2 regions of the Thermobacillus sp. genome follow, and region 2 is predicted to be linked to the other one. Evidence: riboswitches for the same ligand, from Rfam matches in the RefSeq annotation. Region 2 holds a riboswitch; the other holds the start of a gene.
The links. A riboswitch is a leader RNA that binds a small molecule or an ion and turns the genes downstream of it on or off. The one in region 2 is predicted to bind cobalamin.

Region 1: linked by a shared signal. The riboswitch ahead of C6W55_RS11870 (ABC transporter substrate-binding protein) and the one ahead of C6W55_RS16095 (glutaredoxin family protein) in region 2 are both predicted to bind cobalamin.

Annotation. Positions count from the first base shown of each region.
Region 1 covers NZ_QEWA01000041.1:44,386-53,346, forward strand. Annotated here, with positions in the region: gene hrpB (ATP-dependent helicase HrpB) at 1-2,050, opposite strand, end outside; gene cobS (adenosylcobinamide-GDP ribazoletransferase) at 2,193-3,020, opposite strand; gene cobU (bifunctional adenosylcobinamide kinase/adenosylcobinamide-phosphate guanylyltransferase) at 3,207-3,797, opposite strand; gene cobT (nicotinate-nucleotide--dimethylbenzimidazole phosphoribosyltransferase) at 3,801-4,868, opposite strand; gene C6W55_RS11860 (heme ABC transporter ATP-binding protein) at 4,894-5,730, opposite strand; gene C6W55_RS11865 (FecCD family ABC transporter permease) at 5,727-6,773, opposite strand; gene C6W55_RS11870 (ABC transporter substrate-binding protein) at 6,781-7,836, opposite strand; cobalamin riboswitch at 8,035-8,252, opposite strand; gene C6W55_RS11875 (rhodanese-like domain-containing protein) at 8,305-8,622, opposite strand; gene C6W55_RS11880 (DnaJ family domain-containing protein) at 8,619-8,961, opposite strand, start outside.
Region 2 covers NZ_QEWA01000056.1:38,235-47,195, reverse strand. Annotated here, with positions in the region: gene C6W55_RS16125 (hypothetical protein) at 1-358, opposite strand, end outside; gene C6W55_RS16120 (hypothetical protein) at 371-1,255, opposite strand; gene C6W55_RS16115 (LysR family transcriptional regulator) at 1,643-2,566, opposite strand; gene nrdF (class 1b ribonucleoside-diphosphate reductase subunit beta) at 2,588-3,553, opposite strand; gene nrdE (class 1b ribonucleoside-diphosphate reductase subunit alpha) at 3,541-5,631, opposite strand; gene nrdI (class Ib ribonucleoside-diphosphate reductase assembly flavoprotein NrdI) at 5,609-5,998, opposite strand; gene C6W55_RS16095 (glutaredoxin family protein) at 5,995-6,219, opposite strand; cobalamin riboswitch at 6,383-6,563, opposite strand; gene metE (5-methyltetrahydropteroyltriglutamate--homocysteine S-methyltransferase) at 6,796-8,961, shown strand, end outside.

The DNA.
Region 1 (8,961 bases), on a different contig from region 2:
CCAGGCTTGCAAGGAGCGCCTCGTCCGACACGTCGGGCCACGACGGATCGAGCCGGTGCAGCGCCGCCAGCCGCCCCCGCAGCTGGCGGGCCTGTTTTGTCCACGGCAGGCGGTCGAGCCCTTCCGCGCGCAGCGCGTCGAGCAGCGCCTTCGCGATCTCCTCCGGCTCCGGTTTGTCAAGCGCCGTCTCCTTCAGGACGAGCGCGCCGAAGCGGACGAGCCGCCTCGCCCGCACCGTGCCGGACTGCCGGTCCCAGGCGACGGACTTCTCTTCCCGGACCTTGTCGGCAAAATGAGCCTCGAACCACGAAGCGTCAAACGGAGAGGCCAGCCGGATGCGGGAGTCGGCGCCGGCATCATCCAGCTCGGCCGCAACGATGAACGGTTCCGATGCGAGCGGTGAACCGGCGGGCAGCGCGGCGCCCCGGCCGACGGCGAGGGTGTAGGCTGCTCCGCTTCCCGGCGTTCCGGAGTTTCGCCGCATGCCGATCCGGTCCGGATAGGCGAAGCCGAGCAGAAGACCGGCGAACCGGTCGTCCGGACGTTCGTGCTCCGGGACGCCGAATTGCCGCTTCAGATGGGCCGCTTCCGCCGCGGCGCGGCGGGCTGCGCTCTCGTGGACGCCGGACGGGATGCGGCCCGCGGCGGCCGCCCGGAGCGTCTGAAGGCGCGGCTGCACCTGGACGTCGGGGCCTTCCGGTCCCTGGTTCAGCAGCACGTCGCGCTCTTCGAGCAGCGCCGCCAGCTCGCACGCCAGCGCGCCTTGACCCAGCTCGAGCGCCTTGATCGCCATGTGCGCGAGACGGGGATGCAGCCCCGTCTCCGCCATGCGGCGGCCGTGCGGCGTCAGCTTGCCGTCGGCATCCCGTGCTTCAAGCTGCTCGAGCAGCTCCGCCGCCTGCGCAAGCGCGGCTTCGGGCGGGGGGTCGAGAAACGGCAGCGCCCGCGGGTCCGACGCGCCCCACGCGTCAAGTTCGAGCAGGAGCGGCGCCAGGTCCGCTTCCAGCATCTCCGGCACGATCGCCTTCGGCATCGCCCGCTCCTGCTCCTCCGACCACAGCCGGTAGCAGACGCCGGGTTCGAGCCGGCCGGCGCGGCCGCGGCGCTGTTCGGCGGAATCGAGCGAAACGGGCGTCGTCGCGAGCCGCGTCATCCCGGTGCGCGGTGAAAATTTCGGCACGCGCTTCAGGCCGGAATCGATGACGACGCGGATGCCGCTGACGGTAAGGCTCGTTTCGGCGATCGTCGTTGCCAGGACGATTTTGCGGATGCCGGGCTCGGGATCGGCCAGCGCCCGGTCCTGCTCCTGCTGCGGGAGCGCGCCGTACAGCGGCAGCACGGCCGTCCCTTCCGGCGCGCCGAGCAGTGCGGCGGTGCGGCGAATCTCCCGCTCGCCGGGCAGGAAGACGAGCAGGCCGCCCGTCTCCTCCGCCAAGGCGCGGCGGATCGCCCGGACGACATGCTCCTCCAGCGGCACATCCGCCGGTTTCGGCATATAGCGGGTTTCGACCGGATATTGCCGGCCTTCGCTCGCGACGACCGGCACGCCGCCCATCAGTTCCGCGACCGACCCGCTGTCCAGCGTCGCGGACATGACGAGGAGGCGGAGATCGTCCCGCAGCACCTGCTTCGCCTCGAGGCACAGCGCCAGGCCGAGATCGGCATGCAGGCTCCGCTCATGGAATTCGTCGAATATGACGACGCCGTATCCTTCCAGCGACGGATCCGACTGCAGCATGCGGGTGAGCACGCCTTCGGTCACGACTTCAATCCGCGTGTCGGGACTGACCCGGCTTTCCATCCGGATCCGGTACCCGACCGTCCGGCCGGGGCGCTCGCCGAGCAGCGACGCCATGTAGGCGGCCGCGCTGCGGGCCGCCATCCGGCGCGGCTCGAGCATCAGGATGCGCCGGCCGTCAAGCCACGGCTCGCCCAGCAGCCGGAGCGGCACGCGCGTCGTCTTGCCCGCGCCCGGTGCGGCCGTGAGCACCGCGCCGCCGTGCTCGCGCAGCGCTTCGAGCAGCCGGGGCACGGCTGAATCGACGGGCATCGGCAACTCGTCCAGGCGGACGAGCGCGCGTTGAATTTCAGATGATGTACCGGTGTTGATGAGATTGGAATGATGGTTGGACTTCATAGTGCCATTGTAATCGAGGCAGGCCGGGTTTCACAACGGAAGGTTGGGCGGGGATTCAGGCATAGAGGGCCGACAGGGCGAGCAGCAGCCAGGCTTCCGTCCATTCGTTCATGGCGCCGTACGTGTCGCCGGTCTGGCCGCCGAGCCGGCGCGCCAGCCATCGGCCGAGCGGCCAGCCGAACGCGGCGGCCAAGGCCGGAAACGCCGCCGCCGCAAGCGCGGCAGCGCCGGGCGCCGGCAAGCCGCCCCATTCAATCGGCGCGGCGCCGCCTGCGCACAGCAGCGCGAAGGTCACCGCCAGCCCGGCGGCGGCTGCGCCTCCCGCGTGCACGGCGCGGACGCCGCGGAACAGCGCGCCCATGCCGCCCTCGCCGCGGGCGTTCGGCCACGCGGCCATTGCCGCGGTCATCCACCAGCGGCTCCACACCGGGATGGCGGCGAGCATCGCCCAGCATGCCGGCCCGGCGCTATCGAGCAGCGACGCGAGCGCGGCGAATTTGACGATGAGCAGCAAGACGCCGGCCATCGCACCCATCGCGCCGACCCGGCTGTCCTTCATGATTTCGAGCATCCGCTCCCGCGGCCAATTGCTGAGCGTGCCGTCAGCCGTGTCGATCCAGCCGTCCAGATGCAGCCCGCCGGTGACCGCCGTCCACACCGCCAGCGTCAACGCCGCTGCGGGCCATGCGGGCAGCAGAAGCAGGAGCGCCGCCGCTGAAGCGGCCGTCACCAGCCCGACGGCAGCGCCGGCCAGCGGAAACGAGACGGCGCTTGCCCTCATCGTGCCTTGGTCATACGGCACCTCGAGCGGCACCGGAATCCGGGTGAGCAGCTGCATGGCGGCCGCGAACCCGCGGCCTGAACGGACGAGCAGCCGGAACATGCGATCACCCCCTGGTGTGGGTCAGTTGCAGCGCAGTCCTTGCGAAACAGAGACGACTTATTTGTGTCAAAACACGAGGTTCCGGCAGGATAACGAAACGGAGACACGCTATTCACTCCGAAACGAGCTGAACATCCCGTCGAAACGGCAAATAACGCGTCTCAGTTTCGTCAGGACGGTCTTCCGTCAAAGTTCATCCATCCGAAATTCGATCGATTTCAGATCGACCGGAATGCCGGAAACGACGAGGAACAGCCGATCGCAGACGCCGGCCAGCCGCTGGTTCATCCGGCCGGCGGCGTCCCGGAACATACGGCCGAGCGCCGTCTCGGGCACGATGCCGGCGCCGACTTCGTTCGTCACCAGCACGAGCGGAAGCGGAAAGCGCCGCACGGCGCCGGCCAGCGCTTCGATCCTGCCGTCCATCTCGCGCTCGACCCGCGCCCGGTCCGCACCGCCGTCCGGACAGACCGCAAGCAGATGGTTGGACAGCCAGAGCGTCAGGCAATCGACCAGAACGACCGGGCGGCCGGCTTGCGCCCCGGGGGCGGCGAGCCGATCCAGCAGCCCGACAAGATCGAGCGGTTCCTCGACCGTCTCCCACGCGAATCCGGACAGTCTCCGTTCCTCGCGATGCGCCCGTACGCGCCGCTCCATTTCATCATCCAAAGGCTGCGCCGTCGCGACATAGATGCCGCGGGACGCGAGACGAGCGGCATACGACTCGGCGAAGCGGCTCTTCCCGCTGCGCGCGCCGCCGGTGACGAGCACCGCCACGGCTCAGTCCTCCCTGCGCCGCGAGACGCCGGCGCTGTCGAAGGTCGCCATCTCGCCGATCAGGCGCGACGCCGCCTCGACGAGGTGAAAGCCGAGCACCGCGCCCGAGCCTTCGCCGAGCCGCATGTCCAGACGGATCGGCGGCGCAAGGCCGAGCGCGTCCAGGACGACGGCATGCCCCCGCTCCTCCGACAGATGCGAAGCGATCAGATAGGACAGCACAGCCGGGCAGAGCCGGACTGCGGCAAGCGCGGCCGCGGAGGAAATGAACCCGTCAATGACGACCGGAATCCGGCGCGCCGCAGCGCCCAGCATCAGACCGGCGAGCGCGGCGATTTCGAGCCCGCCGACTTTCGCCAGCACGTCGACCGGATCGTCGGAATCCGGGCGGTTCACGGCGATCGCGCGGCGCACCGCCTCGCGCTTGACCGCAAGCCTTTCATCGTCCAGCCCCGTTCCTCTGCCGACGACCGTCTCCACCGGAACGCCGGCGAGCACGGCGGCAATGGCGGCGCTCGGCGTCGTGTTTCCGATGCCCATCTCGCCCGCCGCGACCAGCGTCACGCCCCGGCCGGCCAGCAGGCCGGCCACTTCCATCCCGACGGCCAGGCTGCGCAGCGCCTCCTCCCGCGTCATGGCCGGCCCCGCGCACATGTTGGCCGTGCCTCTGCGCACTTTGCGCTCGATCAGATCCGGGTGGCGCACATCTCCGCTTATGCCGACGTCGACGCAGAAGACATCCGCGCCCGCCTGTCTGGCCAGCACGTTGATCGCCGCGCCGCCGCCCAGCATGTTCAGCACCATCTGCGGCGTCACCTCGGCCGGGTAGGCGCTCACGCCTTCTTCGCAGACGCCGTGATCGCCCGCCATGACGACCGCCGCCTTGCGCGGAAAGCGCGGCAGCGGCTCACCGCGGATGCCGGCCAGCTGCACCGCGAGCTGCTCCAGCCGGCCGAGACTACCCTGCGGTTTCGTCAGCCGGTCAAGCCGGTCGGCGGCCTTCGTCATCGCGTCTTCGTGCAGCGGGCCGATGTCCGCGATGACACGGGCAATCTTTTCTTCAACGTTCATTTGCGATCGTCCTTTCCTTCTCCGGCTACGGACGGACGATCCCGGACGGCGCGGCCGCATCCCGGAGTGCCGCCGGCCCGATCTCCCGCCTTCCGGGCTGCAGCAGCAACTGGGGCACGCCGCTTTCCGGGTGCGGCAGCAAGACCGGCTCGACGCCGAACACGCGCCGGATCGTCTCGAATGTCAGCACCGCAGACGGCGGGCCGTCCGCCGCCAGCCGTCCTTCGTGCATGACGAGCAGCCGGTCGCAATATTGTGCCGCCAGATTCAGATCGTGCAGCACCGCCACGACCGTCCGGCCGCCGGACCGCTGCCAGACCCGCACAAGATCGAGCAGTTGAATCTGGTATCCGATGTCGAGATACGTCGTCGGCTCATCCAGCATAAGCAGCTCCGGATCCTGCACCATCACTTTCGCCAGCGCGACGCGCTGCCTCTCCCCGCCGCTCAGCGCATCAAGCCGGCGGTTCGCAAAAGCCGACAGTCCGAGCGTCTCCAGCACGCGGTCAATCAAAGCCTCGCCTTTTTCATCCCGGGCGCCGAACCAGTTCTGGTAAGGATAACGCCCCATCGAGGCCACTTCGCGCACGGTGAACGCCGTCCCGGGCAGCGGTTCCTGCTGCAAGACGGCAAGGCGGCGGGCCAGCGCCCTGCGCGGCCAGGATGCGACCGGACGGCCGAACAGCCGCACGGAGCCGGCGTCGAATCGCCTGACGCCGGAGATCGCGGCGAGCAGCGAAGATTTGCCGGCGCCGTTCGGGCCGATGATGCCGTACAGGCCGCCCGCTTCCAGCCGGAATGTGATGTTGTCCAGTATGCGCCGCCCGTCTGCGTCGATCGTCAGGCCGTCCACTTCGATCATGCGTCACCCCTCCCCAATCCGGCTTTGCGACGCTTCAGCAACCAGGCGAAAAACGGAGCGCCGACCAGCGCGGTGAGCACGCCGAGCGGGATTTCCTTCGGACTGAGCGCCGTGCGCGCCAGCGTGTCGGCCCATACGACATAGATGCCGCCGCCGATGACGGAGAGCGGCACGATGAGCCGGTAGTCCGGTCCGACGAGCAGCCGGATCAGATGCGGCACGACGAGCCCGACGAAGCCGACGACGCCGCTTACCGAGACGGCGGCGGCGGTCACGAGCGTCGAGGCGAGCAGGACGAACAGTTTCGTCCGCTCGACATTCACGCCGAGATGGGCGGCATGCCGCTCGCCGAGCGTCATCAGGTTCATCGCCGAAGCGAAGGCGGCGATGACCGGCAGTCCCGCGGCCGCGAACGGCAGGACGAGAAGCGCGTGGTCCCACGTTCTTTTCGACAGGCTGCCGAGCACCCAGAACAGGATCCGGTTCACTTCGTCGTCGGACATCGAGATCATGAGCGAGACGAACGCGCCGAGAAATGCCTGAAAGATGACGCCCGTCAAAATGAGCGTTTCCACCGCCATCTGTCCGTTCGAACGCGCAAACACGAACACCATCAGCACGGTGAGCAGTCCGGAAACGAACGCGGCGGCCGGAACCGTCCACATGCCGATCATCGCCTGCAGCCCGAACGTCATGACGAGCGCCGCGCCGACCGAGCTGCCGGAGGCGACGCCGAGCGTATAAGGATCGGCCAGCGGATTGCGGAGCACGCCCTGAAACCCCGCTCCCGCCATGCCGAGACATGCGCCGACAAGCACCGCCAGGACGATGCGGGACAGCCGGACCTGCGTCACGATTGCTTCCTCCAGCGGCGTCCAGTCCGGTTCGGAACTTCTGAAAAACGGCAGCTGATGGATGAGAATCGACCACACCTTGGCGACCGGCATTCCCGCCGAGCCGATGGAAAGCGACCATACAACGGAAACCGTCAGGAGCATGAGCGCCGCCCCTGACCATGCCGCAACGCGCAGCGGGAGTTTCATGGCTTCATCACGGGAACAGGTCCGGATGAATCGCGGCGGCGATTTCTTTGAGGCCGTCCGTCAGCCGCGGGCCGACGCGCACGAGCGGATCGTTCGTCACCGCATGCACGCGGTCGTTCTTCACCGCTTCGATCTGATCCCAGCCCGGACGGGACAGGATCTCGCCGAGAAGGTCCACGCCTTCGATTTCCGGATAAATGATGACTTCGGGATTCCGCTGGATGACCGCTTCCGAATCGACCTCGAACCATCCCGATTGATCGGCAGAGATATTGACGCCGCCGGCCAGCTTCACGAGTTCGTCGAGAAACGTTCCGGAACCGACGGTCCACCCCGGCGAAAACTCGAGATAGACGCTGAGCGGCTCCGCATCTTTGACTTTGTCCGCAACGTATTGGATGGCCGCGCGCATCTCGGCGGCGACGGCTTCCGCTCCGGCCTGATGGTTCAGCAGGACGCCGACTTGTTCGATATGCGCGATCGTCTCCTCCAGCGTCTGCGGATCAGATGCGTACACGGTGATGCCGAGCTGCCGCAGCGCGTCGACCGCGGCCGCGTTCATGCTCGCGCTACCGAGCACCAGATCCGGATTCAGCGACGCCACTGCTTCGATGTTCGTGTTCATGTCGCCGACGCGCGGCAACTCGGCCGCTTCGGGCGGATAATTGCTGTACTCGTCCGCGCCGACCGCAAGGCTCCCCGCACCGATCGCGAAGACGATTTCCGTATCGCTCGGCCCGAGCATGACGACGCGCTCCGGCGCCCGCTCCAGCGTAATCGCGGTGCCCGTCTTGTCGGTGACGGTGAGCGGATAGACCGTCTCTTTGCCGGCATCCGCCGCCGCGTGTTCCCCGGAATCGGCTTCGCTTCCGGCCGCGTCCGCATTTGCCGGGCTGCCGCCGTCATCCGCCGTTTGCTGACCGGCATGGTCACCGCCGCTTGAGCCGCTGTTCGAGCCGTCGTTTGAACCGCAAGATGCAAGCAGCATCGCGAACAGCAGTAGCGCCGCGAACCATGCCGCATATTTTGTCCAATTGTGATGAATGTCCGCATTTCGTGTCATGTCGTTCATTGCTCCTGTCCGAAAAGAATGTGATGCATGAGGCCTTCAGCTAGCAAAAAAAGCATCCCCGGCCTGACGTTCCCGGAAATGCTCATGCAAGCGTCGACTGTTCGAAGCCGTCCGGCTGATCGGGCGGCAAACCCGACAAAAGGCGGCTTCGATCCATCATCCAACACCTCCTAAGACCACGTAGGCAGCGTCTGGCAAGGATAACGGGCAGGTCTCCTGACTCGAAGTGCACGAACGCCGTCTTCCCGGTCTCCCAGTGACATGGATGGCGTTCGCTTGCGCAAGGCATTGAGCGCCTGCGCGCTTCTCACAGTGGCGGGTCCGTGCCGGATTCTCACCGGTCTTCCCTATTAAGCCGGCCTCCGCTCAGGGCGCGGCGGCCTGGCACCCGTATCCGCAATATGCAATTGTCCGTTTCCGACTATAGCATGAACCGGAAAGGTTGTCCATAGCGGCGCGTCAGTCGCCGGTGACCACTTCGCCCGGCCAGGCGGCCATGCCGTCTTCCACGTTGACGACATCGTAGCCGAACTGCGCGAGATATTCGCACACGCGCGCGCTCCGCACGCCGCCCTTGCAGATGAAGACGAGCGGGCCTTCGCGTTCCGGCTCGAGTTCATCCATCCGGTCCAGAAATTCGGACAGCGGGATCAGCCGCGCTTCGGCGATATGGCCGGCCTGCCATTCCTCCCGCTCCCGGACGTCGATCAGGTTGACCGGCTCTCCCTTGGCGAGCCGTTCGGCCAATTCTTCGGCCGTCCATACTTCAATGCTCATGCTTCGTCACCTCCGAGCCGCTTCTCGATCCGTTCGCCGTACGTGTCCCATGCCGCGGCTCCGTACCAGCCGCGCTGCTCCATGAGCAGGCGGAGCCTGAGCCGCCGCTCGTTCAGCTTCTTGCGAATGTCGGCGCGCTCTTCGTCCGTCCGGCACATGCGGAGCAGATCCGCAAGCGTGACGGTCTCTTTCGCGAGCTGCACTTCCTCCGGCACGATACCGGCGTTGCGCATCATGATATAAGCCGTGCGGAGATCCTCCGGCACATGCGACAGATCCTCGATCTCAAGCGGCTTGCCTTCGCCCGGCAGATTGCGGAGCTCCCCCCGCTCGATCGCT
Region 2 (8,961 bases):
ATGTAAAGAAACATATGAGCATTTCATAAAGATTTAATGAACCGTCGTCAGAACGCTTTTTTCTAAGAGTTTCTGTAGGACCACCAGTTATTGTTGCTAAAATTGATATGCTAGCAATATTAAAACCGGCTAGAATGGCTACTGCTGCAATTACTTGACCGCTAATCTGTTGAACTTTTTCAATAAGCGGTTTAAAGTCGTCAACTGACAAGGATGTAAAAATTAAAAGTATTATAGATAAAATACAGGGAAACAGTACATCCATTAGTAGTTCGGAAGTAGAAGAATACTTCCAATATCTTTTAAAGGTAACCCAAGGAAAATTATTAGCCCTTATGAACGATCTAATCCTATTCATCTTTTTCTCTCCTCATTTTAGAGGAAGTCTTGATAAGCACAACTCCCTTAAAACAGCTTCCGCTGATCGCATTGTTGGTTGTCCAGTATGATCTACGTCTACACTTCGTCTATATTTTTCTTGAGATTCATCCATTCGAATAACTTTCTCTGCTCCAGCAATTTTACCTTTTACAACAATTTTTGATACACCTGGCTTATCGACGTATCTACGTATAAAAGGGACAGCTCCAGCCAAACCACTACGACGGTATTTGGCCGTAAAATCTAATTTGACACTGGTAGCTTGGACAATAGTGGCCTCCTCTTGGAGTTCACGCACGGCCGGGTTTTCATCAGCAGCATATTGTGTCGTGGTAACTTCAATAGAAATTCTATTGACAGAATTCAACGATTGAATGTCGTCAAAAAATGAATTACTCAATAGAGTACAAATTTGTATATAAGTAAGATTATGTCGTGTAATTACTTCAGCACCTAAATGTTCAATATACTCTTCAATTCTTGGTCGGTTAAGCTTAACATGGCTTTGAAGCAAAAATAACCCGTCACTTTTCCGTATGCAGAAGTATGTGTAGAGGGTTTCACCCTCACGAAGGTGTTTCGGATTTGGTCGAATAGTTAAATTATCTGCATGAATTAATTCACCAGTTGTTCCATATTCAGCATAAGCAAACCTCCCGAAATAATAGTCAGTTTCCTCACTAAAATGGTCAAGATACATCAGCCATGAGTCTTGAAACCTCTGTGTTTTCTGTTGAAGCGGCAAGTCGTTAATATGTGAAAATATTTCTCCAACTATCCGCTGGTCCCACTTTATTGAATCAACTTGTCTATCTCCTTCAAGATAATGAAGATCGAATTGATACGCATAAAAGTTTTTTTGTTTTGTGGGCAATCTCCCCATCCTCCTTACTAACCAATTTAATTGGTTTCTTTCGACAGGGATGTGGGAAACCCTTCCTATCTCAAGTAATTTTGTAATACCTCTTAAAGCCTATTTTGGTATCCTCCTCTCGAGAATAAAATTGGCTTACATCTCCATTTTAATAGGAACATATGTTCTTATCAAGTAACAGATTTTTATATTTGTTTTTATGGTTGCTTCCTCTATATTTGCCGCCCATACAGGTGCAACCCGAAGGCTTATTTGAATTAGCTTCGCAACGAGCACGTCATCCACAGTCCGTCGGATACTTCAAGATCTGAACGCACCGACAAACAACAAGAACCGCACCCGGATCAGCCGTCTCCCGGCCGCAGGGTGCGGTTTTCGCTTGACTTATCAACTCAACAACTCATGCCCGGCGCGGGCGACCACCTCTTTCAGCTTCTCCACATAGAGCTGCCCGAGACGGCTCAGGGACGTCTTCTGGTTCGTGATATAGCCGATGAGCATGTCTTCGTCCGTCTTGAGCCGCACGGGCTTGATCAACCCGCCGTACACGTCCTGGTTCAGCACGCCGGAACTGATCGTGTACCCGTTCAGGCCGATCAGCAGATTGAACAGCGTCGCCCTGTCGCTCACCAATATTTTCTTCCGGTAGCTTCGCGTGCTCAGAATTTCCTCCGCGAAATAGAACGAGTTGTACTCCCCCTGCTCGAACACGAGACACGGATACTCGTCCAGTTCGTCCATCTCCAGCATCTCCCGCTGCGCCAGCGGATGGTGGACGCTGATGAACACATGGGGCTTCGCGGTGAACAGCGGATGGAACTTCAGGTCATGATCCCGCAGCAGCTTGGTGATCACTTTCCGGTTGAACTCGCTCAGGTACAGAATGCCGATTTCGCTGCGCAAGTTCCGGACATCCTCGATGATTTCGTGCGTCCGCGTCTCGCGCAGCGTGCATTCGTATTCGTTCTCGCCCAGCGTCTTCATGAGCGCCACGAATGCCTGGACGGCGAAGGCGTAATGCTGGGTGGAGATCGAGCACAGCTTCCGGGACGGCCGCTTGTTCAAGTACCGCTGCTCCATCAACTCCGCCTGCTCCACCACCTGGCGGGCATAGGCCAGAAACTCGATGCCCTCGTTCGTCAGGGCGATCCCCTTCGGGGAGCGCACGAAAATCTCGATGCCGAATTCTTCCTCGATCTCCTTCACCGCGTTCGACAGACTCGGCTGTGAAATATAGAGCTGCTTCGCCGCCTCGCTGATCGAACCGCAGTTCACGATGGCGAGAATGTATTTGAGCTGCTGCAGCGTCATGCGATCGCCCCCTTGCCGCCGTCAGAACACGAACGTTTCGTCCGTAATGGGCGCCACTTTCGCCACCGCGTACGTCGACCCCTTCTGCGAGAAGAAATCGTAGGTCGAACCTTCGTTCCGAATGCCGTTCATGACGATCGGATTGACTTCCTCGTCGGGGAACATCACATCCATCCCGAGGTTCATGAGCGCCTTGTTGGCGTTGTAGCGCACGTAGCTTTTCACTTCCGGACCGAGGCCGGTCTCCGCGTACACGTCGTTCGTATATTCGATTTCATTGTGATACAGGTCGAGCAGAAATTCGCAGCCCCACACCGTCAGCTCTTCCTTCACCTTGTCGGGAAACGATTTAAACAGTTGCTGCGCGAAATAGCCGACGGCGACCCCGTGGATCGACTCGTCCCGCAGGATGAGGGAGATGACCTCGGAGCTGTTCCGCAAGATCCCCTGGCCGCCCAGATAGAGCGGATAGAAAAATCCGGAATAGAACAGGAACGATTCCAGCATGACCGAGGCGAACATCGCCTTCCACAGGGAGACGGGGTCATTCTCCCGGATCGAACGGTAGACGCCCGAGATCCGGTTCGCCTTGTATTGCAAATATTCGCTCTTCTTCACCCAGTCGAAGATCGCCTCGATCTCGCTGTTCGTGCAGAGCGTGGTGAAGATGTACGAGTACGACTTCGCGTGGATCGCCTCGAACGCGGCGAACACCGTATAGAGCGCCTTCTCCTGCAGATCCGGCGCATGGCGGGCGATCTCGTTCATCCCGATGTTCGTCTGGATCGTATCGAGCAGCGTAAGCCCGCCGAGCACCTGCTTGTACGTCTCCTGATGCTCGAACTGGCTCCACTGCTTCACGTCCTTGCTCACGGCAATCTCCTCGGGGAACCAGATCTGCCGCCATTGTTGATCCCAGAACGTCTGGACGAGGTCCCGGCCCTGCCGGTTCCAGTTCACCGCTTCATACCGATTCAGACCGAGCATGCCACACACTCCTCAATCGTCTGCAGCCGCTGCCGCACGTAGTAAACCGTCTTGATCCCCTTCATCCACGCGTAAATGTACAGCCGGGCGAGCCGCTCCGTCGTCCATTGGTCGGTCACGTACACCGTCATCGAGAGGCCCTGGTCGACATGCTTCTGCGCCGCCGCGTACAGGTCCACCATGCGGAACGGATCGATCTCCCAGGCTTCCTTGTACAGATGCTTGTTCCCGTCATTCAGGAACGGCATCGGATAGATCGTGCGGCTGTCCGCGTAGTCGCGGATTTCCACCCGCTCCGTGATCGGGGCAAGGGACGCGGTGCAGTTCCGGATGTACGAAATGCTGCCCGTCGGCGCCACCGCCAGCCGGTAGGCGTTAAACAGCCCGTGCGCCATCACCTGCTCCTTCAGTTCCTGCCACATCTGTCTCGTGATGACGGGCACGGTCCCCAGCGCGCGCCGCACCGGCTCGGGCAGTTCCCGCTCTTCCTTGTCCACATACGGGTCAAAATAGGAACCGTCCGCGTAGTCGCTCAGCTCAAACCCGTGGAACGTCTCCCCCTTCTCCCGGGCCAGCCGCATGGAAGCGAGCAGCGAGTAGTAGTTCAGCGCCTCCATGAACGCATCCACGAACAGGATCGACTCGTCCGAACCGTATTCCAGCCCTTGCGACACCAGATGGCCGTGCAGATTCATCACGCCGAGCCCGACGGAATGCATGAGCCGGTTCGCCTTGCTGACGGACGGCACGTTCCGGATGTCGGTCATGAGCGACACATTGGTGAGCAGCCGCATGGCCGTATCCACGAGCTTTTCGAAATCCGTCTGCGTCGCCTTGTGGATGTCGAGCGAGCCGAGGTTGCAGGACACGTCCATGCCGTATTCATTTTCCGTGCCGTGGTCGTGGATGACGCTGGTCTGCTGCACCTGCAGAATTTCCGTGCACAGGTTGGACATTTTCACCCGTCCCAGCCCGCGCAGCGGATGCCGGGCGTTGACGTTGTCGTCGAACACCTCGAACGGATAGCCGGACTCGAACTGGGCTTTCTTGATCTCCGTGTACAGCTTCCGCGCATTGACCCGCTTCAGCTTGCGGATGTTCGGGTTGTCCAGCAGCTCGTAGTACATCTCGCTCATGCTGATCTCCGACATCCGCTTGCCGTACTCCCGGTAAATGTCGTACGGGCTGAACAGGACGATGTCCTTGTCCCGCTTCATCAGCTCGAAGAAAATATTCGGCACGATGATGCCCGTGGACAGCGTCGCCAGGCGGATCTTCTCGTCGGCGTTCGGCTTCTTCGCGGAGATGAGGCTCTCGATGTCGGCGTGGAAAATGTTCAGATAGACGACGCCCGATCCGTTGCGCTGCCCGAGCTGGTTCGAATAGGAGAAGGCGTTCTCGAGCAGCTTCGCCACGGGCATGACGCCGCTGGCGCGGCTTAAGATGCCCTTGATCGGATCGCCGAGCGGACGGATGTCTGTCAGGTTGACGCCGACGCCCCCTCCGAGGCGGGACAGTTCCAGGCAATAGCCGATGTTCGCGGCGATGCTGTTCATCGAGTCGTCCATCGACAGCTTGAAGCAGCTCACCAGCTCGCCGCGGGCCCGCTTGCCGCTGTTCAGCGCCGTCGGCGTCGCCGGCTGGTAGGCGGTCATCATCGCGTCGACCGCCCGCTCCGCCAGCTCCTTGTCGCCGCGCGCCAGGTAGAGGGCGATGATGACGATGCGGTCCTCGTATTTTTCCAATATTTCGGCGCCGTCCCGGCTCTTCATCGCATAGCTGTCATAGAACTTGCTCGCGCTCATGAACGACGGGAACCGGAAATGATAGCTGTACGCCCGCTCGAACAGCTTCTCGATGAACGCCTTGTCGTACTGCTCGAGGAATTCCCGCTCATAGTAGCCCTCGTCGACGAGGTAGCGGATTTTCTCGTCCACATCGATGAAGTAGCGCATCTTGACGTTCACATGCTCGAGAAAATAACGCCTCGCCGCTTCCCGGTCCTTCGCCAGATCCAGCCGCCCCGTGCGGTTGTAGTGGTGCAGCACTTCGTTGTTAATTCGCAAATACGATTTCATGCCGGCTCCCCTTCCCGATCCGTTCCAGGTAAAATTGCCGGATCGCTTCGTAATCCTGCCTGAATCCGCGCAATTCCAGCTTGCGCACCAGCGGCACGTTCCACCGCGCCGCGATCGCATCCCCGGCTCTGCCGAAATGGACATGCCCGAAGTTGCGGTTGCCGCTGACGGCCACGCCCCGGCAATGCGCGCCGCTGCGCTCCATGAATCGCTGCACGACCTCCGGCACCTGCCCCAATCCGTCGGTGTAGGTCAGCAGCAGGAACGGCTCCGCGACCGTCGTATCCTCGCCGATCTCGATTCCCGGCAGCCCCAGCTGCGCGACGATGTAGCGGACATTGCCCGTCCGGCTGGCGTAAGCGATCATCCGTCCGCGCCCCCCAGCCGCTCCAGCATCTCTTCGGTGCTCGTCCAGAACTCGCCGTCCGCCTCGAGCGCCGGCACGGTCTTGATGCCTGCGCTGATCAGGCGCTCCCGCGCCGCTTCGTCATGGTCGATGTTGATGATCTCCACTTCCTTGCCGGAGCGCTGCGCCTCGGATTTGATCCAGATGCACCGCGGGCAGACGGTTTTCGTGTACAGTTTCATGGCGGGTTCCTCCCTTGTGCGGTTCGATTGGATGAAAAAAAGCACCCTCTCCCCCGAGGATGCCTGCTGACGACAAGCGCATGGCGCGGAAGCCCTGCCGCGGCAAAACCGCTCCATCCTCCGCATGCGCCGGCCGTTCCTGTTCTCAATCCCCGGAGAAAGGAAACCACGTTTCGGTCAGGCAGGTCTCCTGGCTCCGCCTCATCCTCCCGTTCCCTTCCCATGCGCGAAAGCGCACAGTGGATGTGAACGTTCGTCCGCGTTACAGTTGCGGGGACAGCGCCGGATTCGCACCGGCTTCCCTATTAAACCGCCTTCGCGGTGCCTGTCCGAAACAAGCAATATGTGGTTGTGCGAGATGAGTCCATCCTAACACAAGTTTTGCCGAGGTACAAGATATAGTGTTTCGGGATCAATTCACCTCCAATATATTGATTCCACGGCGTTCCGGCCATTTCGGGGCACGCTTCGGCTCCATAGAAAAAAACTATCGAACGCGATAGAAACCGCGTATTACCCGATACCTCGTCCGGTCTTCCATAATCTGAAGCAAAGACGAAATCGGGAGTGATGGGGATGCAGACATCGATCATCGGATATCCGAGAATCGGAGCCTCGAGGGAACTGAAGTTTGCCGTTGAGAACTATTTCAGGGGAGAAATCGGCGCCGGGGAGCTGAACCGGACCGCCGCCGGCCTCCGAAGTGCGCATTGGCAAGTGCAGAAGGACAGCGGGATCGATCACATCCCTTCCAACGACTTCTCCTTCTACGACCATGTGCTCGACACGGCCGTCCTGTTCAATCTCGTTCCGGAGCGCTACCGCGCGCTGGGGCTTGATGAGCTCGAGACGTACTTCGCGATGGCGAGGGGCTATCAGGGGCCGCGGGGCGACGTGAAGGCGCTGGCGATGAGGAAATGGTTCAACACCAACTATCATTATCTCGTGCCCGAAATCGAAGATTCCGCGGAAATCCGGATCGCCGGAAGCAAAATCTTCGATGAATACGAGGAAGCAAGGCGGCTCGGCATCGAGACCCGGCCGGCGCTTGTCGGCGCCTTCACCCTGCTCAAGCTGGCGCGGTTCACCGGGCGCAGGCGGGCGGAACATGTCCTCGCCGACATCGTCCGGGCCTATCAGGATGTCCTTCAGCGGCTGGGGGAACTGGGCGCCCGGTGGGTTCAGCTCGATGAGCCGTGGCTGGTGACGGATTTGACGACGGAGGACATCCGGCTGCTTGCGGAGCTGTACCGGCCGATCCTGTCCGGGAAGCACAGCGTGAAGGTGCTCGTCCAGACGTACTTCGGCGATGTCCGCGACTGCTATGAAGAACTGCAGACGCTGCCCTTCGACGGCATCGGGCTTGACTTCGTGGAAGGCGTGCAAAGCCTGGTGCTCCTGCAGAAACACGGTTTCACGGAGAACAAGACGCTGTTCGCAGGGGTCGTAAGCGGCCGGAACATCTGGCGAAACCGTTATGCCGACACGCTGCGGACGGTGCGGGAAATCCGCCGTTATGCGCGGGATGTCGTCATCGGCCCGTCCTGTTCGCTGCTGCACGTGCCGTATTCGGTCAAGCATGAGACGCGGTTGCCGCAGGACTATACGCGCCATTTTGCCTTCGCGGAGGAGAAGCTGCGGGAGCTGGCGGAACTGAAGCGGCTCCTGGACAGCCCGAATCCGACGAAGGAAGAGGCGTACAAGCGCAACGAGGCGCTGCTTGCGGGTCCTCGCTGCAAGCCGGACGAAGCGGTCCGGGCGAGAGTCGCCGCCCTGACGGAGCGCGACTTCACCCGTCTGCCCGCCTTGCCGGAACGGGAAGCGATCCAGCGGGACAAGCTGAAGCTGCCTTTGCTTCCGACCACCACGATCGGGTCGTTCCCGCAGACGCCGGATGTGCGGGCGATTCGTGCGGCGTACCGGAAGGGAGAAGTGCCGGAGGAGGCGTACAGGCGGTTTATTTTCGACAAGATCGCGGACTGCGTCAGACGCCAGGAGGAGATCGGCCTCGACGTGCTCGTCCACGGCGAGTTCGAGCGAAGCGACATGGTCGAATATTTCGGCGAGTGTCTGGACGGCTTCGTCTTCACGACAAACGGCTGGGTGCAGTCCTACGGCACGCGGTGCGTCAAGCCGCCGATCATCTGGGGCGACGTCCGCCGGTCCCGGCCGATTACCGTCGAGCACGCCGTCTTTGCCGACGGGCTGACGGACCGGCCGGTCAAGGGGATGCTGACCGGGCCCGTGACGATGCTGAACTGGTCGTTCCCGCGGGAAGACCTCCCGCCGAAGGAGATCGCCTTCCAGATCGCCCTCGCCATCCGCGACGAAGTACTGGATCTCGAAGCCCATGGCATCGGGATCATCCAGATCGACGAAGCGGCGCTCCGGGAGAAACTGCCGCTCAGGCGGTCCGACTGGCACGCGCAATACCTGAGCTGGGCGATCCCGGCCTTCCGGCTCGTGCACAGCGGTGTGCGGTCCGAGACACAGATTCACACCCATATGTGCTACAGCCGGTTCGAAGACATGATCCGGGAGATCGAAGCGATGGACGCGGATGTCATCTCCTTCGAAGCATCGAGATCCGATCTTGAACTCGTCGAGACGCTGCGGGCGAGCGGTTTTCGTCCGGGGGCAGGACCGGGCGTCTACGATATCCACTCCCCCCGCATCCCGGATGTGGAGGAGCTGAAAGCGGCCATCCGCAAGATGGTCCGCGCCATCGGCCCCGCCCGCCTG